DNA from 3 places in the Bradyrhizobium sp. 195 genome. Region 2 is predicted to be linked to each of the others. Evidence: predicted binding sites of a transcription regulator. Region 2 holds the regulator's gene; each other region holds the start of a gene.
What was found. Region 2 encodes PhoB, which activates phosphate uptake and scavenging genes when phosphate is short. Its sites were predicted from a motif close to TGTCATNNANCTGTCAT; they were not measured.
Positions count from the first base shown of each region.

Region 1: a site for PhoB is predicted at 1,576-1,592, ahead of IVB26_RS10335 (phospholipase C). Genes of this name have one in related genera too.
Region 3: a site for PhoB is predicted at 2,438-2,454, ahead of IVB26_RS18170 (acetoacetate decarboxylase). Genes of this name have one in related genera too.

Region 1 covers NZ_CP082161.1:2,232,848-2,237,158, forward strand. The annotation lists gene IVB26_RS10325 (efflux RND transporter periplasmic adaptor subunit) at 1-422, opposite strand, end outside; gene IVB26_RS10330 (ABC transporter substrate-binding protein) at 668-1,459, shown strand; gene IVB26_RS10335 (phospholipase C) at 1,647-3,362, shown strand; gene IVB26_RS10340 (cytochrome-c peroxidase) at 3,375-4,311, shown strand, end outside.
Region 2 covers NZ_CP082161.1:496,630-500,940, forward strand. The annotation lists gene pstB (phosphate ABC transporter ATP-binding protein PstB) at 1-786, shown strand, start outside; gene phoU (phosphate signaling complex protein PhoU) at 798-1,514, shown strand; gene phoB (phosphate regulon transcriptional regulator PhoB) at 1,538-2,245, shown strand; gene IVB26_RS02230 (GcrA family cell cycle regulator) at 2,486-2,998, opposite strand; gene IVB26_RS02235 (aspartate aminotransferase family protein) at 3,456-4,311, shown strand, end outside.
Region 3 covers NZ_CP082161.1:3,974,644-3,978,954, reverse strand. The annotation lists gene IVB26_RS18180 (carbohydrate porin) at 1-319, opposite strand, end outside; gene IVB26_RS18175 (transporter) at 357-1,373, opposite strand; gene IVB26_RS18170 (acetoacetate decarboxylase) at 1,484-2,263, opposite strand; gene IVB26_RS18165 (patatin-like phospholipase family protein) at 2,494-3,669, shown strand.

The DNA.
Region 1 (4,311 bases), 1.7 Mb from region 2:
AGCTCGACCTGCCGCTTGAAGTCCGCTTCCGCCTGCTTGACCGTGGCCTGCGCGCCGGACTCGGCCGCCTGCGCCTGCTCGAGCTTGAGCTTATAGGTCTCCGGTTCGATCGTGAAGAGCTGGGTGCCCTGCTTGACGAAGCTGCCGTCCTGATAGTCGATCGATTGCAGAAAGCCCTGCACCCGCGCCACGAGGTCGACGCTCTTGATCGGCGCGGTGTTGCCGGTGGCCTCGATGTAGCGCGTCACCGGACGCTGCACCGGCGTTGCCACCTCCACCTTGGGGGGCGGCGGTGCCACGAACGTGTTCTTGTCCTCGCAGCCCGTCAGCGCGATCACGACCGCCGTGGCGGCGAGTGTCCGCCCGGCCTGTCTCCACGCTTCATTGCGCCGTGCGGGCGATGCGGGATTGGATGAGGTCATTCGGTAGCCCCCCGAGTATCGTCTGTGGGTGCGACAGGCTACCAACAAATGTCCGGCCGTGAAACACCATGGCCATGGCAGTCGCAGGCCTTGCGCTGCCCGGGGCGGTGTGGCCTTTGACAGATTTGTCACGTCAAACCGCTTTTCACCGAGCGCACGATCGACCAGAATTATGTCAAAGACCGTATGGCGGTGCGCGAGCCAGCCGCGAAGAAGCCAAGAAGAAAAGGTGAGGAGACCATGACATGCCAGCGCTATTTCGGTCGGCCTTCGCCGGCCTCGCTCTTGCCGCGGCGGTTGCCATGCCCGCGCTAGCCGATGGTCTGAAGGACGAGATCGCGCCGACTGGCAAGCTGCGGGTCGCGATCGCAATCAGCCCCGCAGGCGGCGCATTCTGGTCGACCAAGACCGATGCCGGCTATGCCGGCGTCCCTGTCGATCTCGGCAAGGCGATGGCCGCCCAGCTCGGCGTCCCCGTCGAATATGTCGTGCACCAGAATTCAGGACAGATCACCGATGCCGCTGGCAAGGGGACCTGGGACGTCACCTGGCTGCCCAAAGATCCCGAGCGCGAGACCAAGATGATGTTCGGCCCGATCTACGAGGTCGCGGACGCCACCTACATCGTCAAGCCCGGCTCGGTCGTCACCAATTTTGCGACGCTCGACCAGCCCGGCATCAAGGTGGCCGCCGTCAACGCCACCACGACCATGCGCGGCGCGATCGCGCATCTGAAGCACGCAACAGTCACGGGCTATCAGACCTATGACGAGATCTTCGGCTTGCTCAAGAGCGGCGAGATCGACGCCTTTGCGCTCTCGCGCGATCAGCTCAACAAGATGGCCCAGAAGATTCCCGGCACCAGGGTGCTGGACGAGACCTTCAAGAAGACGGTGACCGCCGCCGCCGTGCCGCTCGGCCACAGCCAAGCACTGACCTTCGTCACGAGGTTCATGACGGATGCGACGACCAACGGCACGCTGCGCAAGGCCTATGACAATAACGGCATGAAGGACGCGCCGATCCGGGCGGAGTAGCGTTGTCGAATCCTCGGCTCGCACCACCATCTCGTGGTGAAGCGGTGCCGTCCCGGCCAGCTTCGCCCAGACGATAAGTCTGTTCGAGCAATTGCGCAAATTGTCGTGCGTCAAACTGACACGGGTCTGTCATGGGGCGCCGTTAAGGTCCCGAAGGTCGGCGTCATTCCTTCGGGGCAACACAACAATGAAATCCAGATTTCTGACGACGGTCGCGTTTTTCGCGGCCACGACGGCACTCGCGTGCAGCATTCCCGTCCTTGCGGACGATTTCGGTCGGGACCGTGATCACGGGCATGATCAAGACGATCACCACCGCCATCCGCATGAGATCCACACCGAGACTCCAATCAAGCATCTCGTGATCATCTTCAACGAGAACCGCTCCTTCGATCATTACTTCGCGACCTATCCGAACGCGGCCAATCCGTCGGGCTCGATCCCGTTCGTGCCGAAGCCGCATACGCCGAAGGTGAACAACCTCGCCACGGCGAACCTCTTGGTCAACAACCCCAACAACAGCCCGGCCAACGGCACCGGCGCGACGGAGCCGTTCCGCCTCGACCGTACCCAGGCCAACACGCGCTCGCAGAACCACAGCTACACACCCGAGCAGCAGGCCGTCGACAACGGCAAGGACGATCTGTTCCCGAAATTCACCGGCCGCGGCACCGCCGGCGGCGCCGGCGCGTTCGGCACCAACGGTCAGGTCATGGGTTATTTCGACGGCAACACCGTCACCGCCTTGTGGACTTACGCCCAGCATTTCTCCATGAGCGACAACGCCTGGACCGACACCTTCGGCCCGTCGACGCCCGGCATGCTGGAAGTCGTTTCGGGCCAGACCAACGGCGTGCAGAACGTCGTCGGCACCTCATCCTCGATCGCCGACGGCCAGGGCGGTTTGACGCTGATCGGCGACACCGACCCGGGCAACGATCCCTGCTCGAGCACCACCAGCACGATCCTGATGGGCGGCAAGAACATCGGCGATCTGCTCAACGACGAGCGGATCAGCTGGGGCAGCTTCATGGGCGGCTTCGACTTGACGCTCAAGAACGCCAACGGCACCACCGGTTGCGCCCGCAGCACGTTCTCCAGCAACGTCAACGGCACCATCGTCGACTACATCCCGCACCACGCCTTCTTCCAGTACTACAAGTCGACCGCGAACCCGACCCATGCGCGGCCGAGCTCGGTCCACGCCGTCGGCCATACCTACGCGATGGGCGGCAAGATCGATCCGGCCAACCACGGCTACGATCTCGAGGACTTCTACGCCGCGGTGAAGGCCGGCAATTTCCCGGCCGTCTCCTACATCAAGATGCCGGCCTTCCAGGACGGTCATGCCGGCAACTCCGATCCGCTCGACGAGCAGGTCGGCAATGTCGAGCTGATCAACTTCCTCCAGAGGCAGCCGGAGTGGCGCGAGACCGCAGTCATCATCACCTATGACGACTCCGACGGCTGGTACGACCACCAATACGTCGCGCCGAAGAGCGCCTCCTACGATGCGACCGCCGATCAGGTCAACGGCCCCGGCCTCTGCGGCCTCGGCCCGCAGAAGCAGCCGGCGCCGAAGGGCCTCGCCGGTCAACCGGTGAACGGCCGCTGCGGTCCGGGCACCCGCGTTCCCTTCATCGTGGTCTCGCCCTACGCCAGGACGAACTTCGTCAGCCACACCTACATCTCGCAGGCCTCCGTGGTGCGGTTCATCGAGGACAATTGGCTGCGCGGCCGGCGTCTGGGCGGCGGCTCGTTCGACGCCGGCGCCGGATCGATCATGGACCTGTTCGATTTCGATCAGGACCATCGCCACGATCTCCGGGCCGACGCGCTGTTCCTCGATCCGACCTCCGGCACTGTCATCACCAGCCCGCCGGACGAGCACCACCATCACTAGGACGCTCGTCACATGAACCGCTGCACGATGTGGCTCCTCGGCGCCGGCCTGCTTTGTCTGGCCGGCGCCGTCTTTGCGGTCGAGACGCAAGGGTTTGCTGAGGCGATCCCGGCGGGCGCCAATCCGAATCCGGTTCGCCTTATGCGTCCGCCGGTCGCGCCGTTGTCGGCGATGGCGCAGCTCGGCAGGGAGATTTTTTATGACGCCTCACTCTCCTCGTCCGGTTCGCTCTCCTGCGCCTCCTGTCACAGCCCGGATCACGCTTATGGACCGCCCAATGACGGGCCGGTCATGCTCGGCGGCGCCAACCTGGCGCAGCAAGGCGCCCGTGCGGTGCCGTCGCTGACCTATCTCGAACGCCAGCCGAATTTCAGCATCGGTTCCGACAAAGGGGATGACGACAACATCGTCGACCTCGCCCAGATGGCCGCAATAGGCCAGCAGGCCGTGCGCGCGACGAAGACCGCGGGCGGCAGCGGCGCTTCGGCCAACATCGTGCCGCAGGGCGGCCTGTTCTGGGACGGCCGCGCCGACACGCTGCAGGACCAGGCGCTGTTTCCGCTGCTCGATCCCAACGAGATGGACGGCGGCAGCGCCGAGATCGTCGCCGACAAGCTGCGCCGCGCGCCTTATGTGCAGCGCTTCGTCGAGCTGTTCGGCGCCGGCGTGCTGAGGAATCAGCGGCTCCTGATCGCGGAGGAGATGTTCGCGGTGGCGCGCTATCAGGTCGAGGAAGTCAGCTTCCATCCCTACACCAGCAAGTATGATTACTGGCTCGAAGGAAAGGCGCGGCTGTCCGAGAGCGAGCTGCGCGGCCTGCAAGTCTTCAACGATCCCGACAAGGCCAATTGCGCGGGATGCCACACCTCGGCGCCGACCCGCGATGGCCTGCCGCCGCTCTTCACCGACCACCAATACGAGGCGCTCGGCGCGCCGCGCAATGCCGCGC
Region 2 (4,311 bases):
GTTCATCCCGGCTCGCAACCGCTGCCCGAGGCACCGGCCAAGGTCACCGCGCGCAACCTCAACTTCTACTACGGTGAGCACCATGCGCTGAAGAACATCAATCTGGCGCTCGGCACCCACCGTGTCACGGCCTTCATCGGCCCGTCCGGTTGCGGCAAGTCGACCCTGCTGCGCATCTTCAACCGGATGTATGATCTTTATCCGGGCCAGCGCGCCACCGGCCAGCTGATGCTCGACCAGACCAACATCCTCGACGCCAGGCTGGACCTCAATTTGCTGCGCGCCCGAGTCGGCATGGTGTTCCAGAAGCCGACGCCGTTCCCGATGACGATCTACGAGAACATCGCCTTCGGCATCCGCCTCTACGAGAAGATCTCGAAGTCCGAGATGGACGACCGCGTCGAGAAGGCGCTGCGTGGCGGCGCGCTGTGGAACGAGGTCAAGGACAAGCTCAACGCCTCCGGCCTGTCGCTCTCCGGCGGTCAGCAGCAGCGCCTCTGCATCGCGCGCACCGTCGCGGTGCGGCCCGAGGTGATCCTGTTCGACGAGCCCTGCTCGGCACTGGATCCGATCTCGACCGCCAAGGTCGAGGAGCTGATCCAGGAACTGTCCGACAACTACACGATCGCGATCGTCACCCACAACATGCAGCAGGCGGCGCGCGTCTCCGACAAGACCGCCTTCATGTATCTCGGCGAGCTGATCGAGTTCGACGACACCAGCAAGATCTTCACGTCGCCGACCGACCGGCGCACGCAGGATTACATCACCGGCCGGTTCGGCTGAGGAGACGGAACATGGGTACTGAACATACCGCCAAGGCTTTCGACACCGACCTCCAGGAGCTCACCCGCCTGGTCGCCGAGATGGGCGGGATCGCCGAGCGCATGATCGTCGAATCCGTCGACGCGCTGATCCGCCGCGACGTCGCGCTCGGCCAGCGCGTCGTCACCATCGACGCCGAGCTCGACGCGCTGCAGAAGCGCATCGAGGAACGCGCCGTGCTCACCATCGCCCGCCGCCAGCCGATGGCGGTCGATCTGCGCGAGATCGTCGGCGCCATGCGCGTTGCGACCGACCTTGAGCGGATCGGCGACCTCGCCAAGAACATGGGCAAGCGCGTCGCCGCGCTGGAGACCGACTTCCATCCGCTGAAGCTGTTCCGCGGCCTGGAGCACATGACCGACCTCGTGCAGCAGCAGGTCAAGTCGGTGCTGGACGCCTATGCCGCGCACGATCTGCCGGCGGCGATGGCGGTGTGGAAGGGCGACGAGGAAGTCGACGCGATCTGCACCTCGCTGTTCCGCGAGCTCCTCACCTACATGATGGAGGATCCGCGCAACATCTCGTTCTGCATCCATCTGATGTTCTGCGCCAAGAACATCGAGCGGATCGGCGACCACGCCACCAACATCGCCGAGACCGTGTTCTACATGATCGAGGGCCAGGCGATCACCGACAAGCGGCCGAAGGGCGACATGACCACCTTCGCCACGACGATCCCGAATAGCTGAAGACCTCAAGGAGCGACGACACCATGGGCGCACGCATTATGGTGGTTGAGGACGAGGAAGCTCTCACCGAGCTTCTTCGCTACAACCTCGAGGGCGACGGCTATGACGTCGAGACGGTCATGCGCGGCGACGACGCCGACACCCGCCTCAAGGAGCACATTCCCGACCTGATCGTGCTCGACTGGATGCTGCCGGGCCTGTCAGGCATCGAGCTGTGCCGCCGCCTGCGCACCCGCCCCGAGACCAAGCAGCTGCCGATCATCATGCTCACCGCGCGCGGCGAGGAGAGCGAGCGCGTACGCGGTCTTGCGACCGGCGCCGACGACTACATCGTCAAGCCGTTCTCGGTGCCGGAGCTTTTGGCGCGCGTGAAGGGTCTGCTCAGGCGCGCCAGCCCCGAGCGGCTCGCCACCGTGCTCGCCTATGGCGATATCGAGCTCGATCGCGACAAGCGTCGCGTCGCGCGCTCGGGCCGGCCGATTGATCTCGGCCCGACCGAATATCGGCTGCTGGAGTTCTTCCTGGAGCATCCCGGCCGCGTGTTCTCGCGCGAGCAGCTGCTCGACAGCGTCTGGGGCCGCGACATCTACATCGACGAGCGCACCGTCGACGTCCATATCGGCCGCCTGCGCAAGCTGCTCAATCTCGGCCGCGAGCAGGACCCGATCCGCACCGTCCGCGGCGCCGGCTACGCGCTGGATGATCGCTTCGCGAAGGCTGAGCAGACGTAAGGTTTGCGGGCTGTTGCCACAACGTCGGTGTCGTCCCGGACAAGCGAAGCGCCGATCCGGGACCCATAACCACAGGCAGCGGTTGTTTTTGCGAAAAGGTAACTCCGAGTCCCCGTAACCACATCTTGCGGTGGCTATGGGTCCCGGATCTGCGCGCGCTTGTGGCGCGCTTGTCCGGGACGACATCGAGTTTGTTGAGCCATCATCAGATGACGGCTCTCTCTTGATCTCAGAACAAGCTTACCGCGGGCCCGGCTTGGCCGGTGCACGACGACGGTCCGCCGCGGGCTGATACGCCACGCGCGAGTGCTGGGCGCAATAGGGCAGGCCGGAGAGCGCCTTGCCGCCGCAGAAGAAGAAATCCGGGCTCGAGGGATCGCCGACCGGCCAGTGGCAGGTCGCCTCGTTCAGCTCGAGCAGCGACAACCTCTGGCTCATCGGCACCACGTTGTCGTAGGTGACAGGCTCTGCCTCCACCTCGACCTCGAAGGCCTGCGCCAGCGCGGTGTTGCCGCGCGCAATGGGGCGGGTCACGCGCATCATGTGCTGCGCGGGACGCGCCTTGCGCGGGCGGGGCGCTGCCGACGAAGGGCTCTTGGCGCGGCCGGACAGACCGAGCCTGTGCACTTTGCCGATCACGGCATTGCGGGTCACATTGCCGAGCTCTGCTGCGATCTGGCTGGCCGAAAGTCCGGCCTCCCAGAGCTTTTTCAGCTGCTCGACGCGATCATCGGACCAGGTCAAAACCGTCATTGCACCCTTTCCCTCGCTGCCGGCCAGCCATCCTGGGGCCTTGCAGCGAATGCCTAAGCCTTCAAAAACCCGTGCCGTCAGAATCCCTTAAGGCTCGCCGGGCGCGTGACTGACGCCCGAACGTTTACGCCGGTACAAGAGGACTCTTGGGATCAGAACCGCTGCACGAGATGTCGTATCTGACAATCCAAACGCTACAATATGGCGTGACTCCCGCGCAAGAGTCCGCCGACTCGCTTCCACATGTTCCGTGGTGAAAACCCGCAAAATCGGCACCGCAAGACTACGGATTCAGCGTTTCCTGAGGCTTTCCGGGCGGCATTGACACCCGTCTTGCCAAGCATAAGATAGTCCTGCGTGCCGCCCTTAAAAGGCGGCACGTTTCGTTTTCCGGGCCGGTCAATGGTGCGTTGCGCAATGCACGCGTCACACCGTCCGCAACATTCAAGTGATCGTCATGACTAACAGCGCAGCGCCGCATTTGCTCCCCGTTTTCGCCAGGGCCGACCTCGGTTTCGAACGCGGCGAAGGCTGCTGGCTGATCGCGACCAATGGCGATCGCTATCTCGATTTCACCTCGGGAGTCGCTGTGAATGCGCTCGGCCATTGCCACCCGCATCTGATCAAGGCGCTGCAGGAGCAGGCGACCAGGCTCTGGCACATGTCGAACCTGTTTCAGAGCCCGGACGGCGAGAAGCTCGCCGTGCGCCTGTGCAATGAAAGCTTCGCGGACTTCGTGTTCTTCTGCAATTCCGGCGCCGAAGCGCTGGAGGGTGTGATCAAGCTGGTCCGCCATCATCACTTCTCCAAGGGCCATCCCGAGCGCTACCGCATCATCACCTTCGAAGGCGCGTTCCATGGCCGTACGCTGGCAACGCTCGCGGCGACCGGCTCTGCAAAATATCTCGAAGGTTTTGGCCCGCCGATGGACGGTTTCGACCAGGTCCCGCATGGTGACCTCGAAGCCGTGAAGAAAGCGATCGGCCCCGACACTGCCGGCATCCTGATCGAGCCGATCCAGGGCGAGGGCGGCGTGCGCTCGGCGACGCCTTCTTTCCTCAAGGCGCTGCGCCAGCTTTGCGACGAGAAGGGCCTGCTGCTCGCATTCGACGAGGTGCAGACCGGCATGGGCCGCAGCGGCGATCTCTTCGCTTACAGGCGCACCGGCGTCACACCTGACGTGATGTCGCTGGCGAAGGCGCTCGGCGGCGGCTTCCCGATCGGCGCGGTGCTGGCGACCGCGGATGCGGCTTCCGGCATGGGGCCCGGTTCGCACGGCTCGACCTTCGGCGGCAATCCGCTGGCGATCTCGG
Region 3 (4,311 bases), 3.5 Mb from region 2:
GTCCCTGGCCGTAGATCACGAAGGCATTGGCGTAGAATCGCCCGCCGGTCCAGCCGACAAGCTTGTCGAGATCGGCATCGACAGAGAGATCGAGGCGGCCGAAATGGATGGCGCCGCGCTTCACGCCGCCGGAGACGTTGGCGATATTGTCCGCGATGTAGGTGGCGCCGAAATTCAGGCCCCTGCCGGCGAGGCCGTCATGCCATTGGTTGAACCATTTCGGAAACAACCATGGGGCCGCGCTCTCATCCTTGGCGCCGGCAAACGCACTGGTGTTGCCCGCCGCGCACGCCAGCACAATCGTGGCCGCGCGTCGCAACGGAGATCTCTGGGCACGCCAACTCACGATCAATACGCTACTTGAAGATGCCCGTGCGCCGCATGAAGAGATAGGCCGCCGCAACCGAGCAGGCCATCAGCACCGCCGCCCAGAGGAATCCGCTCTCGACCTCTGTCAGCGGCAGGCCCTTGGTGTTCATGCCGAAGATGCCGGTGATCAGCGTCGGCGGCAGCAATAGCGAGGTCACGATCGAGAGCGTGTGGAGATGGCGGTTGCTCTCCTCCTCATTCTTGAAGCGCAGCTCCTCCTCGAGCAGGCGGCTGCGCTCCCTGAGCTCGACGATGTCGTGGTCGAGACCATCGAGCCGCTGCGCGAGCTTGCCGGCCTGGATCCGCAAGGCAGGCGACAGGTGATCGGTGTTCTTCTGGTCGAGCCGATGAAACAGCACGCGCAGGCCGGTGAGCTGCCGGTGCAATCTCACACAAGTCCGGCGCAGGCGGCCGAGATTGCGCCGCATCTCCGGTTTTGCATCCTCGGCGAGAATCCGCTCCTCGATGTCGTCGATCTCCTGCCCGAGCTTGTCGGCCATCCTGTCAAGCGTGTCGGCGACCTCGTCGACGATCTTCTCCAGAAGATGGGCGACATTGTCGACGCGGTAACCGCCTTCGAGGACGCGGCGCGTCGCATCCGCCGAGCAGAGCGTCTGATGGCGGCCGCTGACCAGGAGACGCTCGGTCATGGCAAAGCGCAGGAACGCGGTCTCCTCTGTCGGGCTGTCGATCTCGCGCACGAGGTCGGAGAACACGCCGTAGACGCAGTGATCGATGACGTGGAGCTGCTGGAACGTATCGTTCGACAGCAATAGCTCGCGCGCGAGCGGCGGCAGCGTTGACGCCGCGATCCACGGCCGCACGCGCGCGTCGGTCAGGTTGAAATGCAGCCAGAGCCGGCCGTCATGACTGAACTCGATCGGGTGGTCGATCGGTAGCGGCTCGGCACTGCCGTCGCTGTGCAGGCGAAACGCCCAGACCAGCCCGGGAATGGCCGGTTCGGCATCCGTTGTCGCGGTGACTAACTTTGCCGGCTCCGCCATGGCCAACCCCAACCGTCCACAATGCCCCATATCCGGAAGATGGCTGACGGCATCTTCCGGACCCGCGCGGGTACTCAATTACGCCAGTGTTACAGTTTGATGATGGCGCCCTATTCCGCCGCCAACCCTGTCGCGGCCGCCTCGGCTTCCCTGATGTAGTCATGCACGACGCGGCCAAACGGCAACGTCAGGTCGGCGATGTAATGATGCGCGCCGAGACAGCGACGGACCGGGAAATCCGCCACGGGCGCGTTGACGTGCGGCACCAGATGCAGCCGACCCGGCCCCATCCAGGACCCCTTCGGCACGATATCGGTGAGGTTGATCGCGACGAGCTGGCAGACTTCGAGACGGCCATCCACGCCCGGGATCATCTTCAGATTGATCTGCGTCTTCGACAGCGTGGCGCGAGTGAGCTCACCGTTGCCGGCCATGCTCTCGTGCTTGTAACCCATCGTGCCCATGGCGACGAGCTGGCCGGCATATTCCAGCGTGCCCGTCAGCGTGTCCTTGACGATCTCGAGCTTGGGATGAGCGTACTTCTTGGGAAAGCCCCAGATCTCGCGGCCGGCCGCGATCGGCGGATCATCGTCCAAATACATCTGCGAGACGAAATTGACTTCCTCGCCATTGAGGCGCGCGGGGATGACGAGACCGGATTCGGTGTAGCTGCCGAAGCCGGATGAATCCGGCATCTTGATCCATTCGTAGTGCACGATCGGCTGGCCGATCGGCTCCAGCGGCTCAGGCAGGCCGGCGCGGATCAAGTCGGGATCGGTCTCGTAGGTGATGACGAGGAATTCGCGATTGACGAAGCGGTAGGGCCCGGCTGGATAGCTCGGCCCGGCGGCCGGCATGGACGGAAGTTTCAGCACGTCTTCCCTGCGCATCGCTGGTCTCCTCGCGTGATGCCTTCTGTGATGCCCGCCCCGGCGGCGACAGGCTTGGCGCGAATTGCTAGCGACCCTCGTTGACTGCGATGTGATGGATTTCCGTCAGGGACGTGACCTCTCGTCATTCCGCTGCAGCAGCCTTGCATGCAGTCGATGCGCGCGAGCCGGCATTGTCATCAGCGCGTCACGGCAGGACGCAATCGTTCGGGGCATGCAGGAGGCACGCCATGGACGCCCGCACGCCGCAACCGACCCATCAGACGCAACAGCCTCCCGCGCACGGCTGGCGCCCCGAGCGCTGCGATCGCGTCGCGTTGGTGCTGCAGGGCGGCGGAGCGCTCGGCGCCTACCAGGCCGGCGTCTATCAGGCGCTGCACGAGGCCGGCATCGAACCCGATTGGGTTTGCGGTGTTTCCATCGGTGCAATTAACTCTGCCATCATCGCCGGCAACAGGCCGGAGAAACGGCTGGAGGCACTGCGCACGTTCTGGGAGCGCATCACCAACCGCAAGATCTGGCACTACACGCCCGACGGCGACGACTTCCGCCAGTGGCGTAACTTCACCAGCGCGTGGATGACCTCGGCGATGGGCCAGCCCGGATTCTTCACCCCGCACCAGATCAATCCCTGGTTCAGCCCGGTCGGCGCACGCACCGCCACCAGTTACTACGACACGATGCCGCTGAAGGAGAGCCTGCTCGAGCTCGTCGACTTCGACCTCATCAACGAGAAGAAGGTCCGCTTCGCTGTCGGCGCGGTGAACGTGCTCTCAGGCAATTTCATCTATTTCGACAACGCCCATGACGAGATCGAGCCGGAGCACATCATGGCTTCCGGCGCCCTGCCCCCGGCGCTGCCGATGGTGCGGATCGGCACCGATCATTTCTGGGATGGCGGCATCGTCTCCAACACCCCGCTGCAGCACCTGCTCGACCAGGAGGACGCGCTCAATTCGCTGGTGTTCCAGGTCGACCTGTTCAGCGCGCGGGGCGTGCTGCCGCGCTCGATCCAGGACGTGATGGCCCGCCACAAGGACATCATGTATTCCTCGCGCACGCGCCACAACACCGACGTCTATCGCCGCACCCACAACCTCAAGGTCCTGCTCTACAAGGCGTTGGCCAAATTGCCGGACGAGCAGCTCTCCGAGGAGGAGCGCAAGCTCAAGGCGAGCCTGCGCAACATGCCCGAGATCGCGATCCTGCATCTGATCTACCAGCAGAAGGCCTATGAGGGCGACGCCAAGGACCACGAATTCTCGGGCACCTCGATGCGCGAGCACTGGACCAGCGGCTATGAAGACACCAAGCGCACCCTGAAGCGCCGTGACTGGATCAAGATGCCGGACGAAGGCATGGGCCTCGTGGTGCACGACGTGCATCGGGAGACGGAGAGCGCGTGAGGCGCCGTGTCCCGGACAAGCTGCGCTGCTGAGCCGCGTCCGGGGAACGAGTCTGCCCGGGTGCCTCCACGCCGTCATTGCGAGCGCAGCGAAGCAATCCAGAATCCCTCCGCCGAGACAGTCTGGATTGCTTCGCTGCGCTCGCAATGACGGAGTGCGTGGGGGCGGCGTCGCTCTTTCACATCGCATCGTCATCGCAGACACACCTTCGCGTTCTCGCGGCTCATTTCGCCCGAGCTTTGCTCTCTTCGTTGCTCCCTTCTTGAGAAAGGGCGCAGGGAAGGCCGGGCGCCGGCTGGCACCCGCGGTCCCGTGTGCGAACAAGACGCGCACGGGGTGGACTACAGGTGACGCCGGAACGACCGGCCTTCCCTGCACGGATGGATTTACGGCTTATGTCGTGCTCTCCCCGGGGAGCGATGCACTATTGCCCCCGTCGCCTTGCGGATGGCTGATGCGCGAACCCGGTTGGGCCACCGCATCACCGCAACACTTGACGCACAGACCCCGGGCGTCAGGACCACACGATTTTGCCGTCCGCGCACATCCCCACTCCTGTCCGCGACGGCTGGCGTGCGCTCGCCATCGCGGCCGAACGAGGACGCTGTCGGCGCCGTGTCGTTTCGCGCGTGCCGCTGCTCA